Regions from separate parts of the Vibrio stylophorae genome, predicted to be linked through region 2. Evidence: predicted binding sites of a transcription regulator. Region 2 holds the regulator's gene; the other holds the start of a gene.
What was found. Region 2 encodes MetJ, which represses methionine synthesis genes. Its sites were predicted from a motif close to TTAGACNTNTANANGTCTAA; they were not measured.

Region 1 (15,330 bases), 2.3 Mb from region 2:
TGGCCATAATGAGCTCCAGATCTAGTTGATGGACGCATCATTGCGCCACTGAAAATAACGGACGAGTTTACCACGCTTCGTGGTCAAAACCATAGCGCGAAAACAGGCGCAGATCTCAAGATTAGCACGGAAAAACCACTGTGTATAATCACAGTTAGTGATTGCGTATTTTTCCCGCTGTGCGATACTTGCTGCTCGTCATTTGCTCAGTGAAGTAGTGTTATGAACCATATCGAAGTCCGCGGAGCTCGCACCCATAATCTAAAAAATATCAGTCTTGAGCTCCCTCGCGATAAACTCATTGTGATCACCGGCCTCTCAGGCTCAGGAAAGTCCTCCTTAGCCTTTGACACCCTCTATGCCGAAGGGCAGCGCCGCTATGTGGAATCACTGTCTGCTTACGCTCGTCAATTTCTATCTTTGATGGAAAAACCCGATGTGGATCATATTGAAGGATTGTCGCCTGCGATCTCCATTGAGCAAAAATCAACCTCCCATAACCCACGCTCAACGGTGGGGACCATCACCGAAGTCTATGACTATCTTCGCTTGCTTTATGCGCGCGTCGGTGAACCTCGATGCCCAACCCACGACACGCCGCTGGCCGCACAAACCGTCAGCCAGATGGTGGATGAAGTTCTGAACTTGCCTGAAGGCAGCAAGTTGATGCTCCTTGCTCCGATTGTACGCGAGCGTAAAGGGGAGCATGTGAAAACGCTGGCCAATCTAGCCGCTCAAGGATTTATTCGTGCACGCATTGATGGTGATGTGTGCGATCTTTCCGATCCACCAAAGCTTGAGCTTCATAAAAAACATACCATCGAAGTGGTGGTGGATCGCTTTAAGGTGCGTGATGATCTTAAGCAGCGCTTGGCTGAATCTTTTGAAACGGCACTGGAGCTTTCCGGCGGCTTAGTGCATATCGCTTCCATGGAAGAGATTGAAGCGCACAACAAAATTTTCTCAGCCAATTTTGCCTGTAACCATTGTGGCTACAGTATGGCTGAGCTTGAGCCTCGCCTATTCTCCTTTAACAATCCAGCAGGCGCTTGCCCAACCTGTGATGGTTTAGGCGTTCAGCAATATTTTGATGCCAATCGTGTGGTGCAAAATGCCGAACTCAGTCTTGCTGGCGGAGCAATTCGCGGCTGGGATCAACGTAATTTCTATTATTTCCAAATGCTCAATTCACTAGCAGAGCATTATGGCTTTGATCTGCATGCGCCTTTTAATGCACTCCCGCAAAAGATTCAAAACATCATTTTGCATGGATCAGGCAATGAAGAAATTGAGTTTCGCTATGTCAATGACCGTGGTGATACCCGCGTAAAACGCCACCCCTTTGAAGGGATTTTGAATAATCTTGCTCGTCGTTATCACGACACGGAGTCCAATGCCGTCCGTGAAGAGTTAGCCAAGTATGTGTCGACCAAACCTTGCGCCAGTTGTGATGGTTCGCGTTTACGCCTCGAAGCTCGCCATGTCTTTATTGATCAAACGAACCTACCGCAAATCTGCGAAATGAGCATTCAACAGGCCATGGACTTTTTTGACTCGCTGAAATTTAGCGGGCAAAAAGCGCAAATTGCCGAAAAAGTACTGAAAGAGATTCGCGAACGCCTCTCCTTCTTGGTTAACGTCGGCCTCAATTACCTGAATCTCTCACGCAGTGCAGAGACCCTTTCTGGTGGTGAAGCACAGCGGATCCGTTTGGCAAGCCAAATTGGTGCTGGGTTGGTGGGTGTTATGTATGTTCTTGATGAGCCATCCATTGGTTTGCATCAACGTGATAACGAGCGACTACTCAAAACCTTGAATCATCTTCGTGATCTTGGCAATACCGTGGTGGTGGTTGAGCACGACGAGGATGCCATTCGCCAAGCCGACTATATCGTCGATATCGGTCCAGGTGCTGGTGTGCATGGTGGCCAAGTGGTTGCAGCGGGTGACTATCAAGCCATTATTGACACCCCAGAATCACTCACAGGCCAATATCTCAGCGGCCAACAACAGATTGAGTTACCAACTGAGCGCGTGGCCTTCGATCCCAAACGCGTTGTCACCTTAAAAGGCGCGACAGGTAATAACCTCAAAGCCGTTAATTTAACCTTACCTGTCGGCTTATTTACCTGTGTAACTGGCGTTTCTGGCTCGGGTAAATCAACCTTAATTAACGACACCTTCTTCCGTATTGCCCATCGCGATCTCAATGGTGCAACTGTCAATGAGCCGGCTCCTTATCAAGCAATTCAAGGTTTGGATCAGTTTGATAAAGTGATCGATATTGATCAAAGTCCTATTGGTCGTACGCCGCGTTCAAACCCAGCCACCTACACAGGGATCTTTACCCCAATTCGTGAACTATTTGCTGGCACGCAAGAGTCACGCGCGCGCGGCTATAAAGTAGGCCGCTTTAGCTTTAACGTGCGCGGCGGTCGCTGCGAAGCCTGTCAGGGCGATGGTGTGATCAAAGTTGAAATGCACTTCTTACCGGATGTCTATGTGCCTTGTGATAGCTGTAAAGGAAAACGCTACAACCGCGAAACACTGGAGATTCAATACAAAGGTAAATCCATCGACGATGTGCTTGAAATGACTGTCGAAGATGCACGTGAATTCTTTGACCCAGTTCCCGTAATTGCGCGAAAACTGCAAACCTTAATCGATGTCGGTTTATCTTATGTTCGCCTTGGCCAAGCCGCGACCACCCTCTCCGGTGGTGAAGCACAACGCGTTAAATTGGCGCGAGAACTATCAAAACGCGATACAGGTAAAACGCTGTATATTTTGGATGAGCCAACCACAGGTCTACATTTCCATGATATCAAGCAGCTACTGACCGTTTTGCATCGTCTGCGTGATCATGGCAATACCGTGGTGGTGATTGAGCACAACCTTGATGTTATTAAAACAGCTGATTGGATTGTGGATCTCGGCCCTGAAGGCGGCAACGGCGGTGGTGAAATTATTGCCCAAGGCACACCAGAGCAAGTGGCTCAAGTGAAAGGATCGCACACGGCGCATTTCTTAAAACCGATGTTGCACATTAAAAAATCATAACCGATGAGCAAGACACTCTATCTACAAGGAACGCAACTTGAACCCATGCAAGCCAGTGAGAAATCACTGGCTCTGCCTTTTTTCACATGTATTGCATTGTTTTACTTAGGGACCATGCATTACTTTCAACCACACTCTGGTCGTGAAGGACTTGAGTTACCTTTTAATGTGCTATCCATTCTTCCCTTTGGTTTCGCTATCGTTTTAGGGATTGCACAGGCATTCATCCGAGGCAATGTTCAGCTCAATCGCTATAGCGTAGCAATCACAAGCATCTGTTTACTGCTCTCCATCCCATTCTTCTATTCGACAACAGAATCATCATCCAGCCTACTGCGCATGGTTGGTCTTTGGAGTGGTGGTTTATTTTTTATCGCTTGGCAGCAAATTCATCTACGTCGTAAAAACGCACAATTCTGGCTCATTGTTAGCGCTGCAGTCATCGAAACACTATTCGTGTGGGGACAGCGATTATATTTCACGCCTGAACTATCTGATATGCAATACGGTATATTTGAGTACAAAGAAAGCCTCAGCGCATTTTTGCTCATCGCCGCAGTACTGTCTTGCTACCTCTATGTTCATCGTTCAACTGCATATCGCTGGTCTGATGCAGCCACGCTTCTTAGCTGCGTTTTATTCTTGAGCCTTTTGCTCGAAATCCATGCATTCAAGCAACTACTGATTTTCTGTGTGTCTCTAGCGCTACTCATCTACGGTCATTGGCAAGCCCATCGTAAAAAACGCCTCTATTTTCTAGTCACTTTGCTAGCCACTGCTTTTGTCTTCCAATTATTGCTGCAAGGTTATATTGAGCGTCTTTCACAATTCAATTGGCATGATATCTCATCACAACTCACGCTTTGGCAACAAACGTTGGTTCTCTTTCTGAAGCAGCCTTGGCTTGGTTATGGCTATGGCAACTTTGGGCAAATCATCGCTCAGCAGTATGCGGTGCAAGGCATCATGCCAACAAACATGACCCATTACCCTTCGCATCCGAATAGCGAGCTGCTCTATTGGGTGGTTGAAGGCGGCGTCATACCACTGATTGGCTGTGTTATTTTTGCTTATGTGCTGATATCACTGGCTAAATCACAACATCATAGTCAGCAAATCACTTACCTTGCGATCATCTTACCGTTATTGATGCAGTTGCTGACATCGAGCCCATTTGAAAACGCTTTACCTTATTGGCTCACCTTTCTACTCATTGTTTGCTATTTTACACCACGAAAAAGCCAGCCCTATGCCATTGCAACTTGGGCAAATAAAACGTTCAAATTTGCCATACCTGTGCTTTGCATCACGCTGAGTCTATTCGTCATCACCGCACTACATACATCAATGCAACTACATCGTATCGCTCATCATGATACGGCTCAGTCCACCTTTTTACAGCAGCACACCATCTTCAACACCAGAGCACAGCCACAGCAATATCAGGCAACCCTATATCAGCAGCAACTCGCTCTCGCAGTTACAACCAACGATTTAACTGCTGCGCGCAACTACCTGAACTGGGCGAAAAGATACACCACGCATCGTGTCGAGCTGGATCTCTACCGAGATATGTTAATAGCCTGCTATCTCCTTAAGGATGATGTTCAAATCGCGCAGATTCAGCGTGAGGCCGCAATGCTATTTCCAAACCAAGATGTGAGTATGGATGCCTCACTCAAAGCACAGATCGACCTGCGCCGTATAGAAAATCAACCAACAGAAAAATAAAGACGTTTGTGATTGTTGACAAAATAACCACAACTGTTTATCAATAGTGCATCTTCAAATCGCATGATGCGATCACTCAGAAGAGGTGCGTTACTCAGGTAGTCGTCGGGGAGACCCGCTCAAGTCCGACGATCAGGGGAGTAACGCCGAGGCCAATGCCTGCGGGACGGGCAAAGGTCGGCTACGAGGGCTGAATCCCTCGGGCTGTCACCGCCATCGGCGGTGGAGAGCTTCTGATATGGCACCCGCTTACGCCCCGCCACGTCAGCTCTCCTAACAATGGACGTTGGGAATTATCCCGCAACATGAAGTAATTACGCGGAGTTACACAAGTGAGCCCTATTACCGTAGCAAAATTCGGCGGCACCTCGGTGGCCGATTTTCAAGCCATGAGCCTCAGTGCGCAAGTGGTGGAAAACAACCCTTCAACACGTTTAGTGATTATCAGTGCCTGCTCAGGTGTTACCAACCTATTGGTCGAACTGGCCAATGGCGTTGATGCCGCCCGTCAGCAAGCACTACTTAGCCAACTGCAGCAAATTCACTACAGCATTTTGGATGATCTGCAACAAGGCGATAGCGTCAAATCTGATATTGATGCGCTACTCGATGATGTCGCTACACTGGCAAAAACAGCAGCCATGGCATCGTCAGTGCAAACCACAGATGCACTGGTTGCCTGTGGTGAATTGCTATCAACCCATATTTTTGCGCAACTGCTTCGCGAACGCGGCAATAATGCAGCGCGTTTCGATATTCGCGATGTGATGCGTACCGATGATCAATTTGGCCGCGCCCAGCCACAACTGGAAGCCATTCGCGAATTGGTACAATCCCAGCTGGCACCGCTGTGCCAACAGCAGATGATCGTATCACAAGGTTTTATAGGCCGTGATGCGCAAGGCAATACCACCACCCTAGGTCGTGGTGGTAGTGATTACAGCGCCGCGCTTCTTGCTGAAGCCATTGATGCGGGCACCCTTGAGATCTGGACCGATGTTCCGGGTATCTACACCACAGATCCCCGCATTGCCCCCAAAGCTGGCCCAATTGCAGAAATCAGCTTTAGTGAAGCCTCTGAAATGGCGAACTTCGGCGCTAAAATTTTGCACCCATCGACACTGATCCCAGCAATTCGCCAGCAAATTCCTGTCTTTGTTGGCTCATCAAAAGCGCCAGAACAAGGCGGCACTTGGGTCCGTAAATCAGCTGACAGCTCACCGCTGTTCCGCGCTTTAGCGCTGCGCAACAACCAAACCATGGTCACTTTGCACAGCCTAAATATGTTCCATGCCTACGGTTTTCTTGCTGAAGTCTTTAAGATTTTGGCCAAGCATCGCATCTCGGTCGATCTGATTACCACCTCAGAAGTAAGTGTGGCACTGACCTTAGATAAAACCGACACCAGTGGCGGCGCGCCGCAACTTCCAGCAGCAGCCCTTGAAGAGCTCTCAGAGCTATGCCGCGTTGAAGTCGAGCAAAACCTGAGCTTGGTTGCGCTGATTGGTAACCAAATGAGTCACACCAAAGGTGCCAGCAAAGCGGTATTTGAAACCCTAGAAGATCATAATATTCGAATGATTTGCTACGGTGCGAGCACCCATAACCTGTGCTTTATGGTCTCAGCCGATGAAGCCAAAGAGGTGATTCAAAAACTGCATGAAGCACTTTTTGAATAAACAACACAGCAGCAATGGTTCAAAAAAGGCGCGAATTTCGCGCCTTTTTATTGCTAAAGATGATCAAATCTTCACTGAGGAACCACAAACTTACCCGCTTACGCAGTGACTACCACTTTGCTTGCTTTAAGCTCTAAGTTAGGTGCCAACCACTTTTCAGCCGTTTCTAAATCCCAACCTTTGCGCTTAGCATAGTCTTGCAGTTGATCCTCTTGAATCTGTGCCACAGCGAAATAGCGAGACTCAGGATGAGAGAAGATCCATCCTGATACCGAAGCGCCTGGCCACATCGCATAACTTGTGGTCAGCTGCATGCCCGTATGCGCCTCAACATTGAGCAAATCCCAAATGGCCTGTTTTTCTGTATGCTCTGGACACGCAGGATAACCGGGCGCCGGACGGATCCCTTGGTAGTTTTCTCGAATGAGCTCTGCGTTACTGAGTTCCTCATCAGGACAGAAACCCCAAATTTTAGTACGCACTTCTTGATGCAAATATTCCGCAAAAGCTTCTGCCAAGCGATCGGCCACCGCCTGAATCATAATGGCGTTATAGTCATCACCCTTGGCTTTATAGGCATTGGCTAGCGCCTCTTCACCGATACCACCAGTTACCGCAAAGGCACCAATCCAATCCGCAAGTGCCGCGCTTTTCGGCGCAACATAATCACTCAAACAATAATTAGGACCGTTTCGCTTTTGTGTCTGCTGACGAAGATGATGCAAACGCACGCGACATTGCTGCCGTGACTCATCAAGATACACTTCGATATCATCATCAACGCGGTTTGCAGGGAAAATGCCGCACACCCCTTTGGCCTGCATTAAGCCTTCTTGTTCAATACGATCCAGCCATTCGTTGGCATCGGCGAATAGCTTTTGCGCCTCTTCACCCACCAGCTCATGCTGCAAAATGGCCGGATATTTGCCCGACAATGACCAGGTCATAAAGAAAGGCGTCCAATCGATATATTGACGCAAGGTTGTAACCGAGACTTGATCATAACAATGCACGCCAGGTTGCACCGGTGCTGGCGGCTGATAATTTTGCCAATCCAAAGGCACCGCATTGTCACGCGCAGCCTGCAGCGACACTGGTTTCGTGCGCGGCGTTTTACGTGCATGTTGCTCGCGCACAATCTCATATTCATCGTTAAGACGTGCAACAAAATCAGGCTTCAAATGTGGTGCTAACAGCGAGGTACAAACCCCCACAGCGCGCGATGCATTGGGCACATAAACCACAGGCTCACTATAGTTTTGCTCAATCTTCACCGCGGTATGTGCTTTTGAGGTGGTGGCCCCACCAATCATCAAGGGCAAATCAAAGCCTTGACGCTCCATCTCTTTGGCAACATGCACCATTTCATCCAAAGATGGGGTGATTAAGCCACTCAAGCCAATAATGTCCACCTGCTCCTCTTTGGCCACTTGCAGGATCTTCTCACAAGGCACCATCACCCCAAGATCGATGATCTCAAAGTTATTGCACTGCAGCACCACGCCCACAATGTTCTTACCAATGTCATGCACATCGCCTTTCACTGTGGCGAGCAAAATTTTACCGTTACTTTGCCCCGCCTGTTTTTGTGCATTGATATAGGGCTCAAGATAGGCCACCGCTTGCTTCATCACTCGCGCTGATTTAACCACCTGCGGCAAGAACATTTTGCCCTCACCGAAGAGATCGCCCACTACGTTCATGCCTGACATCAGTGGCCCTTCAATGACTTCTAAGGGTTTACTGGCTTGCGCGCGCGCGACTTCAGTATCTTCCACAATAAACTCAGTGATCCCTTTGACCAGCGCATGCTCAAGGCGCTTTTCCACGGGCCAAGTGCGCCACTCAGCAGCACTGTTATCCACCTCGTGGCCCACGGCGTTTTCACGATATTTATCGGCAATTTCAAGCAGACGTTCCGTGCCATCATCACGACGATTGAGCACCACATCTTCAACGGCTTCACGCAATTCATCAGGCACATTGTCATAGATCTCAAGCTGACCTGCGTTGACGATCCCCATATCCATACCGTTTTTAAAACAGTGGTAGAGGAATACCGCATGAATGGCTTCGCGCACGTAGTTATTGCCGCGAAAGGAGAAGGACACGTTAGAGACGCCGCCTGAAATCATCGCATGCGGCAGCTCGCGTTTGATATCCGCCACAGCCTCAATAAAATCAACCGCGTAATTATTGTGCTCCTCAATCCCCGTCGCGACGGCAAAGATATTGGGGTCAAAGATGATATCTTCTGGCGGAAAACCAACCTTCTCCACCAACAGATGATAAGCGCGGCGACAGATTTCAATCTTGCGCTCACGGGTATCGGCTTGTCCCACCTCATCAAAAGCCATGACGATCACCGCAGCGCCATAACGACGAACCAGCTTAGCTTGATGAAGGAATTTCTCTTCCCCCTCTTTGAGCGAGATGGAGTTCACGATTCCCTTGCCTTGAATGCACTTTAAACCCGCCTCAATCACTTCCCATTTTGAGGAGTCGACCATCACCGGCACTTTGGCAATTTCAGGCTCAGAGGCACAAAGATTGAGAAAACGCTGCATGCATGCCAACGCATCCAGCATCCCTTCATCCATATTGATGTCGATGATCTGCGCGCCATTTTCCACCTGCTGCTGCGCAACCTCTAAGGCCTCATCATATTTTTCCTCTTTGATCAGTCGCTTAAATCGAGCTGAGCCCGTCACGTTGGTTCGTTCACCGACATTCACAAACAAGGTTTCAGGTAAAATAGTCAGCGGCTCAAGTCCAGAGAGACGACAAGCCACTTGCAGCTGAGGTTTAGCGCGCGGCGTCACACCTTCAACCGCTTCGGCCATAGCGGCAATATGCTCAGGCGTGGTACCACAGCAGCCCCCCACCATATTTAAAAAGCCAGATTGCGCCCACTCGGCAATATGCTCCGCCATATCTTCTGGTGACAAATCGTATTCACCAAAGGCGTTGGGTAAACCTGCGTTGGGATGGGCGGATACAGCACATTCGCTGATGCGCGATAATTCTTCCACATAGGGACGCAGCTCATCAGGGCCCAAGGCACAGTTCAAACCAAAGGAGATGGGGTTAACGTGGCGCAGCGCATTATAAAAAGCTTCTGTGGTTTGACCGGAAAGTGTGCGCCCCGAGGCATCGGTAATGGTGCCAGAGATCATCACCGGCAAGCTGTAACCTAAGGATTCAAAGACCGAGTCAATCGCAAATGCAGCGGCTTTAGCATTGAGAGTATCAAAGATGGTTTCAATCAAAATGATATCAGCGCCGCCTTCAATGAGCGCTTCAGTGGACTCCATGTAAGCCGTCACTAACTGATCAAAACTGACATTGCGGTAACCAGGGTCATTCACATCCGGTGAAATCGAACAGGTTCGGTTGGTAGGACCTAATACGCCAGCAACATAGCGTGGTTTATTTGGCGTTTCAGCACTCCACTGATCAGCCAATCGACGTGCAATGGTCGCCGCTTGCAGGTTAATTTCACGACTGAGCGATTGCATCTCATAATCAGCCATGGCAATGGTGGTGGCATTAAAGGTATTGGTTTCAATAATGTCCGCACCCGCAGCTAAATAAGCATCATGGATATCAGCAATGATCTTAGGCTGAGTGAGCACTAACAAATCATTGTTGCCTTTGACGTCGCAATGCCAATTCGCAAAGCGCTCACCACGGTAGTCAGATTCACTGAGGCTATAGCCTTGGATCATGGTGCCCATACCACCATCAATCAAAAGAATTCGTTGCTTCAGTTGTGCTTCGATTTGTTGTTTGATTCTACTTCCTGTCACGAGACCGCCCCATCCTTGTTGCGCTGATTTATCCATGATTCAAGCACAGCTTGATTTGTTCTTCATCCTACCATAGTCAATATAGAAATCTAGACGTCCATATCCGTTCGACGCAATCGTTTATATTACAAATGTTGCGACGGCGTTATAAAACCGTTTGATCTTTGACAAGTCGAGGCTGACAATTATATCCATACAACCATTGTGTGCTTGGAGCACCCAACATGTCTGTCTATTACACCCTTTGCTTCCTGTCCGCAGCGGCGATGATGATTGCCTTTATCAATCATAAAATCGGCCGCATGCAAACCACTATTGCCATCACCGCAGGTGCGCTGATCCTATCTCTTGGAATCGTTATCGCCGGCCAACAAGGTTGGTTCCAACTCAATCAAGTAGCCAAGCAGACCATTGAGAGCATCAACTTTAACGAGTTCCTGCTCAATGGTGTGCTGGGCTTTTTGCTTTTTGCTGGCGGTCTTGGCATTCGTCTGCCCAATATGGCGGATCAAAAGTGGGAGATCACTTTGCTGGCACTTGGTGCCACCATCATCTCTACCGTCGTCATCGGCCTTGGTTTATTTGGCATTTGCTGGCTTATCGGCATTCCACTGAATCTCATCTACTGCTTGCTATTTGGCGCACTGATCTCGCCAACAGACCCGATTGCAGTGCTGGCGATTGTGAAAAAAATGAATGCGCCTAAACGCATATCTAGCCAAATTGAAGGTGAATCTCTGTTTAACGACGGCTTTGGCTTAGTCATTTTTGTCACCCTTTACACCTTGGCCTTTAGCTCAGAATCACTCACAGTCATGCATGTGGCTGGCATCTTCTTACAAGAAGCCATTGGCGGCATTGTCTTTGGTTTCTTGCTCGGTCTCATTTTCCACTACCTCATTAGTGCCACCGATGACCACTCCATGGAGCTGTTGCTGACCATTGGTGTTCCAACGGCAGGTTACGCACTCGCCAACACCATTGGCGTTTCTGGCCCGCTCGCCATGGTGGTTTCAGGGATCATGATTGGTAACTGGACCCGCTATGTCGGCTTTTCAAAAGAGAGTGAACAGCATCTGGATCACTTCTGGGAATTGGTCGATGAGTTCCTCAACGGCGTGCTGTTCCTGCTCATTGGTCTCACCATGCTGCTCTTCACCTTCCATGCTGAAGACTGGATTTTGATGTTCTTGGCCATTCCTTTAGTTCTTGCTGCGCGCTGGATCAGTGTGCGCGCCACCTACGTTGGTTTTAATCGCTTCCGTAGCTACAACCCGCTCTCTGTGCCAATTTTGACTTGGGGTGGTTTGCGTGGCGGTTTGGCGCTGGCCATGGCGATGACCATTCCAGCCGGAATTATGGTGATCCCTGACAAACACATCGATGTTCGTGAAATCATGCTGGTGATGACTTACTCCGTGGTGGTTTTCTCCATTTTGGTACAAGGCTCCACCATCACCCCAATGATTCGCAAAGCCAATGCTATTGAAGCAGAGCGCGAAGCAGCACTCGCAGAAGCGCAAGCCAATGCGCAAACTGCTGGTGAAGGTAAAGCTTCAGAGTAACGCGCTAAGCATTGCCAATGAACGCACTCGCGACTCACTGGCATTTGGTAATAAAAAAGCTGCTCATGGAGCAGCTTTTTTGATCGTCGTGATTTAGTCCTGACTATCATCATCCTTGGTGAAATTAGCCTCGGAAAAGTGATTCAAATCATAGGGCGTTTGCTGATAGACGCAGTAATTAAGCCAATTGGAAAACAGCAGGTGCCCATGACTGCGCCAGCTTGCTCGCGGTGGCTGATTAGGGTCATTGTCAGGATAGTAATTCACCGGAATCATAGGCTCCATCCCTTCACCAACATCACGCACATATTCATTATGCAGGGTCAGTGCATCGTATTCGGGGTGACCCGTAACAAAGACATTGCGCTTGTCTTTGGTCGCCGCGAGATAAACCCCCGCGTCTTCTGAGCTGGCCAAAATATCGAGATCCGTATGCTCGGCCAAATACTCAGTTGAGAAATCGGCAAAGCGGGAATGCGGCGCCAGAAAATAATCATCAAAACCACGTAGTAGCGGGTGACATAGATGATGCGTACGGTGCTGATACACCCCAGACAATTTTACTTTTCGCGTGCGCTTTGGCAGATCATAAAAGAGCTTTAACGCCGCTTGTGCCGCCCAGCAAACAAACAGCGTTGAGGTCACATGCTGACGCGCCCAGCTCATAATGGTCTGCAAGTGATCCCAGTAGATCACATCCTCAAATTGCACCAAACCCAACGGCGCACCGGTAATGATCAAACCATCGTAATTTTTGTCCTGAATCATCTCAAACTGACGGTAAAAGGTATTGAGATGCTCAGTCGGGGTGTTCTTGCTCGGACGATTATCAATACGCAGCAGCTCAACATCAATCTGTAATGGAGAGTTGGAGAGTAGACGTAAAAATTGTGTTTCTGTCTCGATCTTTTTGGGCATCAGATTCAGCAGTAACACCTTGAGCGGACGAATATTTTGACTCATGGCGCGGCTTTGCGTCATGACGAAGATGTTTTCTTTACGCAGCGTTCCTGCTGCAGGCAATTGATCAGGAATATTGATCGGCACGGCAGACTCCTTTCCATGCATAGTAGACATCCAGACTTCCAGATGTTATCCCGCAGCCTGTTGAATGTCGAGCAACAAATGTACAAAAAAAGAAAATGAAATTTTTTCGCAATCAATCTCATTTGTTATAACATAACAAAACTTAGACAAGGGAGTGTGTTGTGGTTTTAAATCGGTGGCGTCAAATCTGCTGTGCTCTGATAGTGCTTGCGATCCTTGCGAGTACTTGTCACCTGCATGATGCTGCCAGTCTCGACCATTCAACCCATTGCCAAATTTGCCATCAGCTGATTTATGCACCACCCAGCCCAGTGAGCACGATTCTGGTGTGCCTTCAGCACTGGCTCCCGACACCTTTTTTACTGATCATTCCGATTGTTGCACTAGCACTTGCGCCTCGTGCTCGCGCGCCACCTTCATTGCCACCAAATTGCCATATTTCTCATCTATCTTAAAAGAAACAGTTTGGAATCAATACAATGAATAAATTTATCACCACCAGCGCCACCCTTGCGCTTTGCTTAAGTGCGCCCTTTGTTTATGCCCAAAAACACACTGAGAATATGCTGCAGCACCAAGCGCATGTCCATGGCCAAGTGCAACTCAATATTGCACAAGATGAAGGTGAACTGCTGATTGAAGTGGTCGCACCGGGCAGCGATGTGGTTGGCTTTGAACATGCGCCCAGCAATGCAGAACAAGCCGCGAAATTAAGCGCTGCGATTGCGCAGTTAGAGCAAGCTAATTCGCTTTGGCAACTGCCAAACAATGCGCAATGCAAACTCAACGACGTCACCGTAGAAACCCATGGCATGGCCCCTGATGCTGCAGATGATCATACCGACCATCATGACCATGCTCAGCACAAAGATCATGACGCCCATGAACACCATGGTGACAAACATAGCGACAAACATGATGACAAGCATGACCACGCTGATCACCACGCGCATGATCATGACCAGAGTCAGGCGGATCAACATGGCGAGTTTCATGCTAATTACCACTATCAATGCAGCAATCCAAAAGCCTTAAATCAACTTGATGTGCGTTGGTTTACCTATTTCCCACAAAGCCAAACCCTACAAGTCGCTTGGCTTAGCGCTCAAGGACAAACCGCACTCACCCTCAAAGCCAGTGACGGTAAAAGCCAGTCCATCTCTCACCCATAATGCAGGACGCCAAGGCGAAAGCCTTGGCGATATTGGATGTCCTTACTCACGCTTAATGAAGTGCACTTTCGCTGGTCAAAGCAGGATGAATGGCTATTAAAATTGCCGCGCTTTGAGCTCAACGCTGGCGATCGCGTTTTTTTACGTGGCCCAAGCGGCTGTGGTAAATCAACTTTGCTTAGTTTAATTGCAGGTTTTCTATCGCCAGAACAGGGGTGCATCAAGCTGCTCAATGCCCCCTTTTCGGCGCAAAAAGCCAGTCAGCGCGATCAACTGCGCGCCGATCATATGGGCTATGTTTTTCAAATGTTTAATCTGCTGCCCTACCTTTCAGTGATTGATAATGTGCGGCTACCCCTGCAATTTTCCAAGCGCCGACGTCAGCGCCTTGAAAAACCAGCGCAGCAAGCTGCTGAAGATCTGCTTAAAGGCTTAGGATTACCGCTTAAAATGGCTCATCGACCCGTTCATCAACTAAGTATCGGTCAGCAGCAACGAGTCGCCGTGGCGCGCGCACTGATTGGCTCACCAGAGCTGATCATTGCCGATGAGCCGACCTCCGCGCTAGATCATGCTAATCGCGATAGCTTTATGAAGCTATTGCTAGAACAGGTGGCACAAACCGATACTGGCTTGCTCTTTGTCAGTCACGATCCGACGCTAGCCAAGCATTTTGATCATCACTATGCATTGCCGGAACTTAATCAAGCACAGCAGGAGAGCACGCAATGAATATGTTGCTACTCGCTTGGCAAAGTCTGAGCAATCGCCGGCTCACGGCGATCCTCACTATTTTCAGCATCGCTATTTCAGTGGCACTGCTGCTGGGCGTTTCACAGGTTCGCGAACAAACCAAACAAAGCTTTACGCGCACTGTATCGGGCACTGATCTCATCGTTGGCGCGCGCTCTAGCCAAGTGAATTTATTGCTCTACAGCGTGTTTCGCATTGGCAATGCCACCAATAATATTGACTGGCAAAGCTATCAAATGGTGAAAAACCATCGCGCTGTCAAATGGACCATTCCGCTGTCACTGGGCGATTCCCATCGCGGTTTTCGCGTACTTGGCACCAATCAGAATTACTTTACCTACCTGCGCTACGGAAAAAAACAACCGCTAAGCTTTGCCAAAGGTTGGCCATTTCAAGGATTGTTTGAAACCGTCATTGGCGCCGAAGTGGCGCAAAAATTGGGCTATCAGGTAGGCGATCACATCATCATTGCCCATGGCATTAGCGATCAAGCCTTTAACCGTCACGACAATCT
Region 2 (15,330 bases):
TAAAAGTTGGCGATAGCGGGCAAGGGTTTGCTGTTCACGGCTGTGGATCACCCGTTCTAGGCCATCAGAGCCAAAATGCTCTTGCACTGCGCTGAGTAGTTGAATGCTCAGGTCGCCATGGCGATTATCAAACTGCTCATGACTTTTAGCCGTGAGCCGCCAACGGCGTTGCGGTCGACCTACCGCTACTTTGACATCGTAACCTTCGACTAATCCTTGATGAACCAGCTTTTGTAGATGTTGCCGTGCGCCCATGGCAGTCATGGCATATCGCTCGCCTAATTGCTGTGCGGTTTGGTCGCCATCTCGTTTTAAGCTGTGCAGGATTTTCTCAGGTGTTTTCATGCCGTATCCGCGGTTGGTCTTTTCTTTATTATGGCGAAGTGAATTTAGAAAGCAATTGCTTCACTAAATCCGCTGATGAAACCTAGCATGCGATAAATGGCACGAGAAAAATGCAATAAAAAAGCCTGCATGGTGCAGGCTTTTGAAAAAATTGATAGAGGATTAAAGAATAATCTTCTTCACTGCTTCATCTTTACGATCAAGATAGTGAGTTGAGCGAATGCGGCGAATGGTGCGTGACTTACCACGAATCAGCAAGGTTTCAGACGTGGCCACATTGCCTTGACGGTGGATCCCTTCAAGCAAATCACCTTTGGTGATACCAGTTGCTGAGAAGATCACGTTGTCATTTTTAGCCATCTCTTCAAGACGAAGAACGGCATTGGTTTCGATGCCTTCTTTATGGCAGCGTGCAATCTCTTCTTCACCAATGGTGCGGTTTTCTGGGGTATCGCCTTTTACTTCATGACGTGGAATCAAGCGGCCTTGCATGTCGCCATCAAGCGCACGGATCACCGCGGCTGATACCACGCCTTCTGGCGCGCCGCCAATGCCGTAAAGTACATCGACTTCACTATCAGGCATACAGGTCAGGATTGATGCCGCAACGTCACCGTCTGGAATTGCAAAAACACGCACACCCAGTTTTTGCATTTCAGCAATGGCTTGGTCATGACGCGGTTTTGCCAAAGTGATTACGGTGAGGTTTTCAAGGGTTTTGCCCAGTGCTTTGGCGACATGAGTAAGGTTATCTGCAAGTGATAGGTTGAGGTCAATGCTGCCTTTGGCGCCAGGGCCAACACAGATCTTTTCCATGTACATATCAGGGGCACGCAAGAAGGTGTCTTTTTCACCCACAGCTAATACAGCCAGTGCGTTGGATTGGCCCATGGCCGTCATGCGTGTACCTTCGATTGGGTCAACAGCGATATCAACCCAGTCACCGCCTTTCCCCACACGCTCACCAATGTAGAGCATCGGCGCTTCATCGATTTCGCCTTCACCAATGACGATTTCACCGCTGATTTCGGTCTGATTGAGCATAATGCGCATCGCACGCACCGCAGCATCATCCGCTGCGTTTTTGTCACCACGGCCAAGCCACTTATAGCCTGCTAGGGCGGCAGCTTCAGTCACACGGGAAAACTCAATTGCCAGTTCGCCTCTCATTTCTACTCCAGAATTTGCTCAGGTTGTGCAGTTGTCTGCGGGTGGGGATAAAAAATCGGCGCAATCTTATCATGGTTAAGCAAACGGTTGCCATGGCGCATCGCATTATTTTATTTGTTGACTGGCAACTAGGTTGAGCAGCTAATAATGAAATCGGAACTGGTGATTTTAACCACTGAAATGTCAGGGTTCGGTGAAGACTGCTTATTCCCTGCGCAATTGATTGCTGGAATGCTGATCTTTTGCTGTTGTTCGTGCGTGAGCTGGTTAGAATAGAGACAGATACAAATTTTTTGCGCGCTGCGCCCGTAACTAAGGTGAAATCAATGTCTATCGATGTACTCGAAAAACTGGAACAAAAAGTTCAGATGGCGGTTGATACCATTTCGCTTCTGCAGATGGAAATTGAAGAGCTTAAAGAACAGAACCAAGCACTGACTCAAAACTCGACTCAGCTTGAGCAAGACAAAGCGATGATGGCGGAAGAGAACGAGCGTATGCGTCAAGATCACGATGCATGGCAAAACCGCGTTCGTGCGCTACTTGGTAAAATGGAAGAAGTGGAGTAATCCATTTTCTTGCGATAAAAAAACGGAGCCTGATGCTCCGTTTTTTATTGTTTGTTGGCAGGAGAATTAAGCCTGCTCGTCGAAGTCTGCTGATTCGACTTCTTCTTCATCTTCGTCGTATTCGTCATCAAGCTCTAGTGGTTCAGATGACAAAATAACGCCTGTGCTATCGGCATAGAGGTAATCTTCAGGGAAGAAGGTCACGCCACCAAAGTTGACGGGTACATCGACTTCACCAATGCTCTCTTGCGCTGCGCCAACTGGAATAGAAGCGATGGCTTGAATGCCGATATCAAGGCTATCAATCTCATCGACATCGCGCACACAGCCGTAGACCACAATACCTTCCCAGCCATTATCTGCTGCGGTTTGCGCAATCACCGCATCAACGACAGCGCGGCGAAGTGAACCACCGGCATCGATCAGTAGCACGCGACCGCTACCTTCTTGGTCGATGGTTTCTGTAATAACGCCGCTATCTTCAAAGCATTTCACTGTGGTGATTTGGCCCGCAAAGCTGCTGCGGCCACCATAGCTGCTGAACATTGGCTCTACCACATCCACTTGGTCGATAAATAGATCGCACAGTTCTGATGTATTGTATTCCATGAGGCTCACTTCTTTAGTCGAAACGCGGCATAACTGCCGACAAATATTGAAGAAAGTATAAACAACAAAGCGCTGATTACAATGATCCACTAGGCAGTTTAGGGTTTCTTTTGCCTAGCATTTGATTTAGATCTTGATGATTAGCCCCAGCGCGAATAGGGCGTTGGTTAACAGGGCGCATTTGACGATGGTGCCCATCATCGGACGCAGCGCTTGGCCATTAGGTGCGCGCCAAACAGCAAGGCCGTGATGAACAATGAGCGGCAATGCGGCTAAAAATAGGTAACCCGTCCAATGCGCATGGGAAAGCAGCGCAAAGGCGATAAAGCAGAGCATTGCGGTGCTGAGTAAAACCAGATGATAGATGCGGCCCCAGCGCGGCCCAAAACGTACCGCAAGGGTGTTTTTACCGCAGGCGCGATCGTTATCAATATCGCGCAGGTTGTTGATATTGAGCACGGCGACAGCCAATAAACCACAGGCGGTGGCGGGCAGTAAAATTTGGCTCGATAGCGTGCCTACATGCAAATAATAGGTGCCAGCCACGCCAAGCCAACCAAAGAAAATAAGCACGGAAATATCACCCAGACCCATATAGCCATAGGGTTTGTTGCCGACGGTATAGGTAATGGCGGCAAAAATGGCGAGTGCGCCAAGGCCAATAAAGCTCATGATGTCGCTTAGGTGAGCGCAGGCATGAAAGATTAGGGTGAGGCCAGAGAGGCAAGTCAGCAATACGGTGACAATGAGCGCATTGCGCATTGCTTTTAAGCTGATATGTCCTTGCTGAATACCGCGAATAGGGCCAAGACGTTGCGCGTTGTCCGTCCCTTGAATGGCATCGCCGTAGTCGTTGGCAAGATTGGACAAAATCTGTAACAACATGGCGGTGACTAGGGTCAGGATACTGACGGTCCAGCTAAAGGTTTGCTGCCAAGCAGCAATGGCACTTCCGGTGATAATGGATGCAAGCGCAAGGGGAAGTGTTTTCGGACGAATCGCATCAAGCCAAATGGCCGAAGAGCGTGGCTGAGTCATAACAGCTCCAGACAACAGTGAGGTGGCTATTATTCCTTGCTTACCGCGCGCTGGCAAATTCGTTGTCTCGCGGGCGAAACACTAACATAAAAAACGGCGACCTGAGTCGCCGTTATCTGCAATGGGGTGCTTATAGAATAAAGCGGCTGAGATCTTCGTCTTGTACCAGCTCACCCAATTGTTTGTTCACGTAAGCAGCGTCAATCACTAAGATTTCACCCTCACGCTCAGAAGCATCGTAAGACACCTCATCCATCAAGCGTTCCATCACTGTGTGTAGACGGCGCGCGCCAATGTTTTCAGTGCGCTCATTCACTTGCCATGCGGCGTTGGCAAGCTGCTCAATACCATCTTCAGTGAATTCAATCTTCATCCCTTCAGTGGCCATCAGTGCTTTGTACTGCTCAGTCAAAGAGGCGTTTGGCTCTTTTAGAATGCGTTTGAAATCATCTGCACTAAGTGCTTGCAGCTCAACGCGAATCGGTAGACGGCCTTGAAGCTCAGGAATCAGGTCCGATGGTTTCGCCACTTGGAATGCACCAGAGGCGATAAATAGGATATGGTCAGTTTTCACCATGCCGTGTTTGGTCGATACAGTACAACCTTCCACCAATGGCAGTAGATCGCGCTGTACGCCTTCGCGTGACACATCAGGACCAGACACTTCACCGCGCTTACAGATCTTGTCAATCTCATCGATAAACACAATGCCGTTGTTCTCAACAGAGTCGATCACTTTGGTTTTGAGCTCTTCTTGATTGACCAGTTTTGCCGCTTCCTCTTCGGTGGCTTGTTTAAGCGCATCTTTAACTTTCATCTTGCGCTTTTTGCTGGTGTTGCCCGATAGATTTTGGAACATGCTTTGTAGCTGGTTGGTCATGTCTTCCATGCCTGGAGGTGCCATGATTTCAACGCCCATTTGCGGCGCGGCAAGTTCAATTTCAATCTCTTTGTCGTTGAGCTGACCTTCACGTAGTTTTTTGCGGAACACCTGCCGGGTGTTGCTTTGGCTATCGCTTTGCTCATTTTGACCCCAAGCATCACGTGCTGGTGGCAAAAGGGCATCCAAAATACGTTCTTCGGCAAGCTCTGCAGCGCGAATTTGAACTTTGTCCATCTCTTGCTGGCGGACTAGTTTCATCGCAGCATCGGTGAGATCGCGAATAATGGTTTCCACTTCCTTACCGACATAGCCCACTTCGGTAAATTTGGTCGCTTCCACTTTGATAAATGGCGCGTTGGCAAGTTTGGCAAGACGACGGGCAATTTCAGTTTTACCCACACCCGTTGGGCCAATCATTAAAATGTTCTTTGGTGTCACTTCAGCGCGCATCTCTTCGGCGAGCTGCATACGGCGCCAGCGGTTACGCAGGGCAATAGCTACTGCACGCTTAGCTTGATCTTGGCCGATAATGTGACGGTTGAGTTCGTGCGCGATTTCGCGCGGTGTCATCGCAGTCATGGCAATGTCCTACTTAATCTCAAGAGTTTCGATGGTGTGGAATTGGTTGGTGAATACACAGATATCACCCGCGATGGTCAGTGCTTTTTTCGCGATGACTTCGGCATCAAGCTCAGTGTTTTCCAACAATGCCAGTGCTGCGGCTTGTGCATAGTTGCCGCCAGAGCCAATGGCAATGAGATCGTGCTCCGGCTGAACCACGTCACCGTTACCCGTAATAATCAAAGATGCACTTTCATCGGCGACAGCCAGTAGGGCTTCTAAGCGACGTAGGTTGCGATCGGTGCGCCAATCTTTGGCGAGTTCAACCGCCGCCTTGGTGAGATGGCCTTGGTGCATTTCTAGTTTGCTTTCAAAGCGCTCAAATAGAGTAAAAGCATCTGCTGTGCCGCCAGCAAAACCAGCCAGAACTTTGCCGTGGTAGAGACGACGTACTTTTTTGGCGTTGCCTTTCATCACGGTATTACCCATAGATACTTGGCCATCACCAGCGATCACCACTTTATTGTCGCGGCGGACAGAGACGATTGTAGTCACAGTAGACCTCTTTGTTCGGTTTCAGCATGCGCTGTTTTTGAAAAGGTGGGGGTGGATGGTGAAATTTTCAAGGAGAAAAAACAGGGATACGTGATCGATGGCATAAAAAAACAGCAGGCGGAGCCTGCTGTTGATGGGAAATATAGCAAAATTAATCGATATTCCAGAACCAAATGGCGCAAGGTTCGATTTTATTGCGCTGCAGTTTATGGCGATCACTTTCGGCTTGGCGTTTTTGTGGGTAAGGCCCTAACACTACTTTATACCAGCTGCCTTCATGGTGAATGCGACTGGTTAAGCCTTGAAAGGCGATCATCGCTTTACGCTCTTCAGCTTGCGCCAAGGTTTTATAGGCACCGCACTGCATCAGATAAGGTTGCTTTGGCTTGTTGTTCACCTTTTTCGCTTCAACCGTTACTTCTTTATTTTCAAGCTCTTCAATATAGCTCCAAGTCTCTTCAGGCTTAGGGGGTAACGGTTTTTTCTCAGCCACAGGTTTGGGTTTTTGTACTGGCTGAGTGACCACGATTTTCTCGGGTTTTGGCTGCGGTTGCGGGGCTGAATCATCACCGGATAGGTTGATCAGACCAAAAATAAAGACGCCAATTAGCAGCGCTGTCACAGCAACAAAGGTGCGTGATGCGCCTTGCGGACGCGCAGGCTTTTTACTGGTTTTGGTTTTTTTGGGCGCACGGCCACGTTTTACGTAATCTCTTGGTGCCACGTTCTGCTGTGAATGATTGAGGGGACATGGGGTGCATGTTACTGACTTGCGCGCGCTGAGGCTAGAGGCAGCCATAAAAGTGGGGGCAAGATGGCATTTTGTTCAGGGTATTGATGCAATTTGGTGAAAAAAATACGCCAGCAGTTGCTGGCGTATATCGATGAATAGTTTGGCAAATTGAATTAACGAGATGGTGGCGCCGCACTTTCACGAATCACTAGCTTGGCATCCAGCAGACGCGAGCCAGCTTGTACTTCTTTACCACGGAGCAATTCCAGCAGCATCAACATCGCTTTGCGACCAATGTCGTAGCGTGGTTGAGAGACTGTGGTGAGCGGTGGATCGCAGTACTCAGAGAACTTAATGTCATCAAAGCCAACCACAGAGATATCCTGTGGAACGCGTAGACCAAGACGTTTGGCTTGTTGCATGGCACCAATGGCCATGGTGTCATTGTGACAGAACACCGCGGTTGGAGGCTCAGGCAAGGACAATAGCGAGGTCATGGCACGCGCGCCGCCAGCAAAGCTGTAGTCACCTTTGACGCGATAAGCTGGATTGATTTCAATACCAGCACGACGCATCGCTTGTTGATAGCCTTGATGGCGGAAATTGCTGATCGCGGCGCTATCAGAGCCGGTGATAGTGGCAATACGTTTGTGACCCATTTGGGTCAGATAGTTCACCACTTCAAAGGCTGCGGTGAGGTTATCAATATGTACGGTTGGCAGTTCCAACTCGGGAGCATACTCACAGGCCATCACCAATGGTGGTAGGTTCTTTTGCTCAGGCTTGCTGACATCAAAAGGCACATCAGTGCCGAGCAGTAGCATGCCATCTGCTTGTTTGGTAAAAACTAGGTTTACGAATGAATTTTCACGGTTTTTCTGTTGGCCGCCATCGCCGAGTAGAACCAAATAACCGTGCTCCATCGCTGCTTCCTCGATACCGCGAATAATTTCGGCGTAATAGGGGTCACAGATATCAGGGATGATGGCAACAATCGTTTTGGATTCATTGCGGCGTAGATTGCGAGCCAATGAGTTCGGCGAATAGCCCGCATCTAGCACAGCTTTCTCAACCTTTTTGCGGGTTGAGGCAGAGACCTTCTCTGGGTTCATCAAAGCACGGGAAACCGTGGCTGTTGAAACGCCTGCTAGCTGGGCAACATCCTTCATTGTCGCCATAGTGGTAATCCTCTCTCATTTCTCTCGGTGGGTCAGCATCGAATAAGCAGCAAATCGGCCGCTCAAAGAATCTCGATGAATGGCTATATTGTAATCTTAATTCGCGCCGTGAAACACGAGCTGACTAGCAAAAGTTACATGGTTTTCGTGAGCTGAGCCCCAGAGTGGTTAATTTTTCGCTAGCTCATATCCTGCGGGTCTACGTCCATGGACCAGCGTACCTTATTGCTGAGAGGTAAAATGTTAATGGCTGTTTTACTTTGACTTATCAGTTTGTTACGTAAACTTCTTTGATTCGATTGCAAAATAAGTTGCCAGCGGTATCGGCCCGCTCTTTTGGCCATAGGGGCTGGCATTGGACCCATAATGAAATGATCGTGTGCCTTGAATTCTGGATGCGCCTCGAGAGTTTGTTTCACCTGAGACAAAAACAGTTCGGCTTGTGAACCTTGATGATCTTCTGCGCGAAATAAACACAGATGACTGTAGGGCGGTAATTCAGCGATGCGCCGTTCATTGAGTGCTTCTTGTGCAAATGGTCCATAACCGGATCGCAACAGAGAAAGAAGAAGAGGGTGTTCAGGATGATGGGTTTGCAGTACCACTTCGCCGGGTTTACTGGCACGTCCAGCGCGGCCAGCGACTTGCACAAATAGTTGGGCAAGACGCTCAGGGGCACGAAAGTCATTACAAAACAATGCACTATCTACATCAATTAAACCCACAAGGGTGACATTGGGAAAGTGATGGCCTTTGGCTAGCATTTGCGTGCCAATTAAAATTTGATGCTGATTTTGCGCAATAGCGGTTAACGCCTGATCAAGACTGCCTTTTCGTCGAGTACTATCACGGTCGATGCGAATCGCTGAGAAATCAGGAAATAGGTGTTGCAGTGTTTGCTCAAGTTGCTCTGTACCGACGCCGACGCCTGCCAGCTGTGTTGAGCCACATTGATGGCATTGATGCGGTAGTGGTCGCTGGGTGGCGCAGTGATGACAACATAGCTGCTGCGATTGCTGATGCACAGTGTAATAACGCTCACAGCGTGGGCATTGTGCCAGCCAGCCGCACTCATGACAGATCAATGCAGGTGCAAAGCCGCGACGATTGAGAAATAGCATCACCTGATTACCCGCTTGCAGATGCTGGCGCATTTGCGCCATCAGTGGCGCACTCAGACCCGCCTCACAATGCATGCCTTTGATATCCAGCAGGCGATTTTTGGTCAGGCTGGCATTGCCTGCGCGTCGTTTAAGGGTGAGGTGATGATATTTACCAGTTTGCGCATTATACAGCGTCTCCAAAGAAGGTGTTGCCGAGCCAAGCACTATGGGGATTTGCTCTTTATTGGCACGCATAATCGCGGCATCACGGGCATGGTAGCGAATGGTGTCTTGCTGTTTATAGGAGGCATCATGCTCCTCATCCACCACAATGAGCCCCAAGTCATGAAATGGCGTAAATAGCGCTGAGCGCGTACCAATCACAATGGCGCAGTGATTATCACGCGCATTGAGCCAAGCTTTGAGGCGTTCAGTATCGTTGAGGTTGGAGTGGACCACGGCAACGGGGACATCAAAACGCTCCGTAAATCGAGCGATGGTCTGCGGGGTGAGGCCAATCTCCGGCACCAGAACCAAGACTTGCTTGCCTTGTTCTAACACCGGTGCAATGGCTTGTAGATAGACTTCAGTCTTGCCTGAGCCGGTGATCCCTTCAAGCAATAAACAGGCAAATTCGTGTTGGCTTTGAATGGTCGCAACGGCCAAGGCTTGTTCATCGTTCAGTTGCAGCGGCGCTTGTTTTAGCGGTGCCTGCTTGGGCCATAAACTGGTGTTTTTTTGCGCTTCAAAAAAGGATTCAATCCAGCCTTTTTTCGCCAAGCTATTGATGGTAGCTGCGCTAAATTCAGCCTGTTGAAGATCACTGTGTGATTGTGCTTGGTTGGTGAGAGCAGCCAATAACCTTGCTTGCTGGTGCGCATTTTTAGCTAGCGTATGTTGTTCGTTGCGCCCTTGGTCGGTGATGCGCCACATTTTGAGCGCTTGCATCGACGCGGGTTTACCTTGGCGCAGCGCTGCGGGCATCAATAGATTGAGGGTATCGCCCAGTGGATATTGATAGTAGTGACTTAGCCATTGTAGCGTTTGATAGAGCGGCGGTTGCCAGAGTGGCTCGGCATCGAGTACTTGGCTAATGGCTTTGAGTTTTTCGATGGGGTAGTCACTGTGTTGCGGTAACGCCACAACCATACCAATGAGTTGGCGCGGACCAAAGGGGACTTTTACACGCGCGCCAACCTTGGGTTGTGTGTCACCGATACGATAATCAAATAGCTTATCGAGCGGGACGGGAAGGGCGATGCGCGCTATAGTCATGGGTGGCAATCTACTCAATATTTCGATGCCCAATGCACCGGAAAAATAGGAATGGCTCAGTGTATCAGGCTTCGCCAATGGCACCAATTGAGGGGCTTGAATTGTGGCGAAAAGATCTGCAGCAAAGGTTGATCCGAGGGCGATGATTGATTAAAATCCGCGGCCTTAACACAATTGTTATTTAACGACGTGCGGTGTCCGGCTTTGGATCGGAAGAGCGGCACGGCCTTTCATTAGAGGTTTTCCCATGAAAGCTGGTATCCACCCAGAATACAAAGTAATCACTGCAAAATGTTCTTGCGGTAACGTTATCGAAGTTGCTTCAACTGTTGGTAAAGATCTAAACCTAGACGTGTGTGACAAATGTCACCCATTCTACACTGGTAAGCAACGTATCGTTGACACCGGCGGCCGTGTTGATCGCTTCAACAAGCGTTTCGGTATGCTTAGCAAGTAATTGCGTTAGCAGAATCGAGAAGGGGGTGCTTTTTAGCATCCCTTTTTTTATGTCTGAAAATCGCTAAGGACAATTGGCGCTTGCCAATTATGCTCAATCTGTAATCATATTCGCGCTGAATCACAGTTTTTGTATTTAGCAGCCTTCAAAATTAAAGAATTGATAACAATCAGGATACATGAACCATGTCAGACCAACTTCGCCAGCAAGCGCTGCATTACCATGCTTATCCCGTTCCAGGGAAGATCGCCGTTGAACTCACCAAACCTGCGGATACCGCAGAGGATCTCGCGCTTGCTTATAGCCCAGGCGTGGCAGAGCCAGTGCGTGAAATCGCGCAAGATGCGGAAAATGTTTATAAGTACACCGGTAAGGGCAACATGGTTGCGGTGATTTCAAACGGCACTGCCATTTTGGGGCTGGGCAACTTGGGGCCTTTGGCATCCAAGCCTGTGATGGAAGGTAAAGCGCTGCTGTTCAAACGTTTTGCTGGTCTTGATGCCATTGATATTGAGGTCAAGCATCGCACCATTGATGAGTTTGTCGATACCGTGGCCAATATCGCGGATACCTTTGGTGGCATCAACCTTGAAGATATTAAGGCGCCTGATTGTTTTGAGATTGAGAAAAAGCTGATTGAACGCTGCCAAGTACCTGTGTTCCACGATGATCAGCATGGTACAGCGATTGTGACTGCCGCCGGTATGCTCAATGCGCTTGAGCTACAAGGCAAACAACTGGAAGAGGCGATTATTGTTTGTTTGGGCGCAGGCGCAGCTGCGGTTGCTTGTATGGAGCTGTTGATTCAATGCGGTGCGCAGCGTGAAAAAATCTATATGTTGGATCGCAAAGGGGTGATTCATACCCGTCGTGATGATCTCAATGAGTACAAAAAGCTGTTTGCCAATAATACTGATAAGCGCACGCTGGAAGACGTCATTCAAGGCGCTGATATTTTTGTCGGTGTCTCTGGCCCAGATTTATTGCCACCAGAAGCGCTAGCTTTGATGGCAGACAAGCCCATTGTGTTTGCATGTTCGAACCCCGATCCAGAAATCAAACCGGCGCTGGCGCATCAAGTGCGTGATGATTTGATTATGGGCACGGGTCGCTCGGATTATCCAAACCAGATTAACAACGTGCTCTGTTTTCCATTTTTGTTCCGTGGCGCTCTTGATGTACGCGCCAGTGAGATCAATACCGAGATGAAGATTGCGGCGGTGGATGCCATTCGCCACTTGGCCAAAGAGCCGGTTCCTGCAGAAGTATTAAAAGCGGCAGGTGTTGAGGCGTTGAGCTTTGGCCGTGAATACATTATTCCGAAACCAATGGATCCGCGTTTGCTACCACGTGTGGCGAAAGCGGTGGCGCAAGCGGCGGTTGAGTCTGGCGTAGCGCGCATTGCCATGCCGCAGAACTATATGGTTTAAGGTATCCAGTTTAAGGCACATCCTTTAGGGAATTAGGCTGAATCAATCGCGGCAAAAACGCGAAATAGCCCTTAGAAAAAAGCCTCGCAATTGCGAGGCTTTTTGTCATTTGTTTGATCACTTTCACGATTATTTAGTGATATCTTCGTACTCAATGCCCATGGCATCCATCAATGCTTTGGCTTCAACGGGAATATCATCAGGACGATCTTTGCGTAGATCTTCATCGGTTGGCAAAGGCTGGCCAGTATAGGCGTGCAAAAATGCCTCGCAAAGTAGCTCGCTATTGGTGGCATGGCGTAGGTTGTTTACCTGACGGCGAGTACGCTCGTCAGTGAGTACTTTCAGTACTTTCAACGGAATTGAGACGGTAATTTTTTTGACTTGCTCGCTTTTTTTTCCGTGTTCGGCGTAGGGGCTAATATAGTCGCCGTTCCAATCTGCCATGCTTCACCTTATTTTGCTTATCGATCACTGAAGTGAGTGTTGTGCGATTTTAGCGGCTTTTACTCCCATAAGCAAAAACATATAGACGTCTAGATGTGTTGACGTCTCAAGTGATGCGCGATATGTTTATTCCCTGTATGGAAAGTCATCAAGTTGTAGTGCATTGTTATCGTGTTGCAACCAAATCAGCCAAGGAAGGGCCGAACTATGAGCAAGAAGCAAGCTGCAACCATTGCCGTCAGAAGTGGGATCGAATCGGATCAACAATTTGGCGCAGTGGTTCCTCCCATCTATTTAACCTCCAACTATGGTTTTCAGCGTTTTGGCGAAGTGCCGCAGTATGATTATTCTCGTGGCGGCAATCCTACGCGCGCTATTTTAGCGGATGCTCTGGCCGAGCTTGAGGGCGGCGCCGGTGGCGTGGTCACCAACTGCGGCATGTCTGCGATTAACTTGATTGTCAGTTTGCTCAGTCCTGCTGATCTGATCGTTGCGCCCCATGATTGCTATGGCGGTACCTATCGTTTATTTGAATCGCGGGCGAAAAAGGGCGATTTCAAGGTGCTGTTTGTTGATCAAAGTGACTCGCAAGCACTGGCAAAGGCACTGGCACAAAAGCCAAAGTTAGTGTGGCTGGAAACCCCGTCTAATCCGCTCCTTCGGGTGGTTGATATCGCCGCTATTAGTGCTCAAGCCAAAGCCATTGATGCTTGGCTCGCCGTTGATAACACCTTTTTATCGCCGATTTTACAGCAGCCCATTTCGCTGGGTGCGGACTTCGTGGTGCACTCCACCACCAAATATATCAATGGTCACTCCGATGTGGTGGCGGGCGTTGCTATTGCCAAAAGCCAAGCGCATGTTGAACAGCTGACCTGGTGGGGAAATTGTTTGGGCGCGACTGGATCTCCTTTTGATGCCTATTTAACGCTGCGAGGTCTGCGTACCTTGGCGCCAAGAATGCGCGCGCATGAGGCCAACGCCGCAGCTATTTTGGCATTTTTACAGCAGCAGTCTCGCGTTCGCACCATCTACCATCCAAGTTTGCCAGAGCACCCAGGACACCAAATTGCCAAAGCCCAGCAGCAAGGCTATGGCGCGATGCTGAGTTTTGAACTGGATGTCACAGAAAAGCAGCTCAAAGCTTTTGTTGATGCTTTGAGTTTGTTCTCCTTAGCAGAATCCTTGGGCGGTGTTGAAAGTCTGATTTGCCATCCAAGCTCCATGACTCACCGCGCTATGTCTGACCAAGCGCAGCAAGAGGCGGGGATTTCACCAACCTTACTTCGCCTGTCGGTGGGGCTGGAAGATAGCCAAGATTTGATTGCTGATTTGAAGGTGGCATTTGCCGCTTTGGAGAGATGTGAATGATCGCAACACAGGTGCAGGGACGCCAGCTGCATAAATTTGGTGGTAGCAGCCTTGCCGATAGTGATGCTTATCTGCGCGCGGTGCGTATTTTACGCCAATATGCCAGCACGGATGATTTGGTGGTGGTTTCTGCCGCGGGCGAAACCACCAATTTATTGTGGGACTGGCTTGAGCAATTACAGCAAGATGGCCGCGTCGCCCATGAGCGTTTGATGGCGCTGCGCCAATATCAGCAGCAACTGATTGAGCGAACTTTACCTGCATCGCAAGCTACGCCTTTATTACAAAGCTTGCATCGGGACTTTAGTGAATTAACGAGCTTTACGGGCGAGTCGCTTTCGGCTGCCAAGCGTGCGAGCGCCTTGGGTTTTGGTGAGTTGTGGTCTGCGCGATTGCTGACGGCGAGACTGAATAGCGAATCGATGCCGGCGCAAGCGTTGGACTCTCGTCTTTTTTTACGTGCGCAAGCAGACTCAGCTCAGCCCGAAGTGAATGCTCAGCTTTCCTTGCCGTTGCTTCAACAGTGCCTCGCAGAAAATGCAGCGCAGGGAAAACAGCTGCAGGTGATCACCGGTTTTATGGCGCAAAACGATGCGCAAGAAACCGTGCTGCTTGGCCGCAATGGTTCAGATTATTCCGCCACTGTGATTGGTGCTTTGGCCGATGTTTCACGGGTGACCATTTGGAGCGATGTCGCTGGGGTATATAGCGCTGATCCACATGTGGTGGATGATGCTTGTTTACTGCCATTACTGCGTTTAGATGAGGCCAGTGAGTTGGCGCGGTTAGCCTCGCCAGTCTTGCATAGCCGCACTTTACAACCTGTCGCACAAAGCACATTGGATCTGATGCTGCGTTGTAGCTACGAGCCAGAGCTTGGTTCAACACATATTGAGCGGGTACTGGCGAGCGGTCGCGGCGCTAAAATTATTACAGCTCTGGATGATGTGTACTTACTGACAGTGGAGCTTGCCAAAGCAAAGTTAACCCATGGTGTGAGTGAGCGCTTATTTGCGCAACTGGCGCAAAAGCAGCTGCAACCACTGGCCTATGATATCAATCCTGAGCTGGGCACCATTGCCCTGGCTTATACCAGTGAAGTGGTGGGGAGTGTGCTCAGCCTGCTGGATCAGCAAGGCTTGGGTGAACTCAATCTCAAAGATGGCTATAGCTTGATTGCCGCCGTGGGTGCTGGGGTGGTGAATAATCCGGTGCATTGTTACGGCTTTTATCAGCAATTGGCTGACCAATCTGTGGAGTTTATTGCCGCGGCTGATTCCAAATTAAGTTTGGCTGCTGTGGTGCGTAGCCAAGATAGTGGCAGCATTGTGCGTGGGATTCATCAGCGCTTATTTAAGGCGCAAAAGCGCATTGGTTTGGTGGTGTGCGGAAACGGCAATATTGGCAGTCGTTGGCTGTCCCTGTTTGCCGAGCAGCAAGCGTCATTAGTCACGCGTCATGAGATGCAATTTGATTTGTTAGCTGTGGTGGAAACTGACCGCGCTTGGGTAGATTTTCAGGGCATTGATGGCGCACGCATCGCGAAAGAGTTCACAAAGCAAGCGCAGCCCTATGATGCCACCTTGTTTTCTAGCTTTGCGCAAAG

Region 1: the regulator MetJ is predicted to act here: its motif matches at 10,361-10,380, upstream of metH (methionine synthase).

Annotation. Positions count from the first base shown of each region.
Region 1 covers NZ_CAKLDI010000001.1:374,257-389,586, reverse strand. The annotation lists gene L9P36_RS01840 (single-stranded DNA-binding protein) at 1-7, opposite strand, end outside; gene uvrA (excinuclease ABC subunit UvrA) at 223-3,060, shown strand; gene L9P36_RS01830 (O-antigen ligase family protein) at 3,064-4,791, shown strand; lysine riboswitch at 4,864-5,032, shown strand; gene lysC (lysine-sensitive aspartokinase 3) at 5,181-6,470, shown strand; gene metH (methionine synthase) at 6,569-10,279, opposite strand; gene L9P36_RS01815 (cation:proton antiporter) at 10,504-11,844, shown strand; gene metA (homoserine O-acetyltransferase MetA) at 11,938-12,891, opposite strand; gene L9P36_RS01805 (hypothetical protein) at 12,937-13,245, opposite strand; gene zrgA (zinc uptake protein ZrgA) at 13,371-14,063, shown strand; gene L9P36_RS01795 (ABC transporter ATP-binding protein) at 14,100-14,795, shown strand; gene L9P36_RS01790 (ABC transporter permease) at 14,792-15,330, shown strand, end outside.
Region 2 covers NZ_CAKLDI010000001.1:2,641,180-2,656,509, reverse strand. The annotation lists gene L9P36_RS12400 (helix-turn-helix transcriptional regulator) at 1-345, opposite strand, end outside; gene glpX (class II fructose-bisphosphatase) at 508-1,515, opposite strand; gene zapB (cell division protein ZapB) at 1,842-2,084, shown strand; gene rraA (ribonuclease E activity regulator RraA) at 2,151-2,693, opposite strand; gene L9P36_RS12380 (1,4-dihydroxy-2-naphthoate polyprenyltransferase) at 2,820-3,731, opposite strand; gene hslU (ATP-dependent protease ATPase subunit HslU) at 3,862-5,193, opposite strand; gene hslV (ATP-dependent protease subunit HslV) at 5,203-5,730, opposite strand; gene L9P36_RS12365 (SPOR domain-containing protein) at 5,882-6,454, opposite strand; gene cytR (DNA-binding transcriptional regulator CytR) at 6,637-7,641, opposite strand; gene priA (primosomal protein N') at 7,821-10,019, opposite strand; gene rpmE (50S ribosomal protein L31) at 10,267-10,476, shown strand; gene L9P36_RS12345 (malic enzyme-like NAD(P)-binding protein) at 10,662-11,906, shown strand; gene metJ (met regulon transcriptional regulator MetJ) at 12,036-12,353, opposite strand; gene L9P36_RS12335 (O-succinylhomoserine (thiol)-lyase) at 12,561-13,724, shown strand; gene L9P36_RS12330 (bifunctional aspartate kinase/homoserine dehydrogenase II) at 13,721-15,330, shown strand, end outside.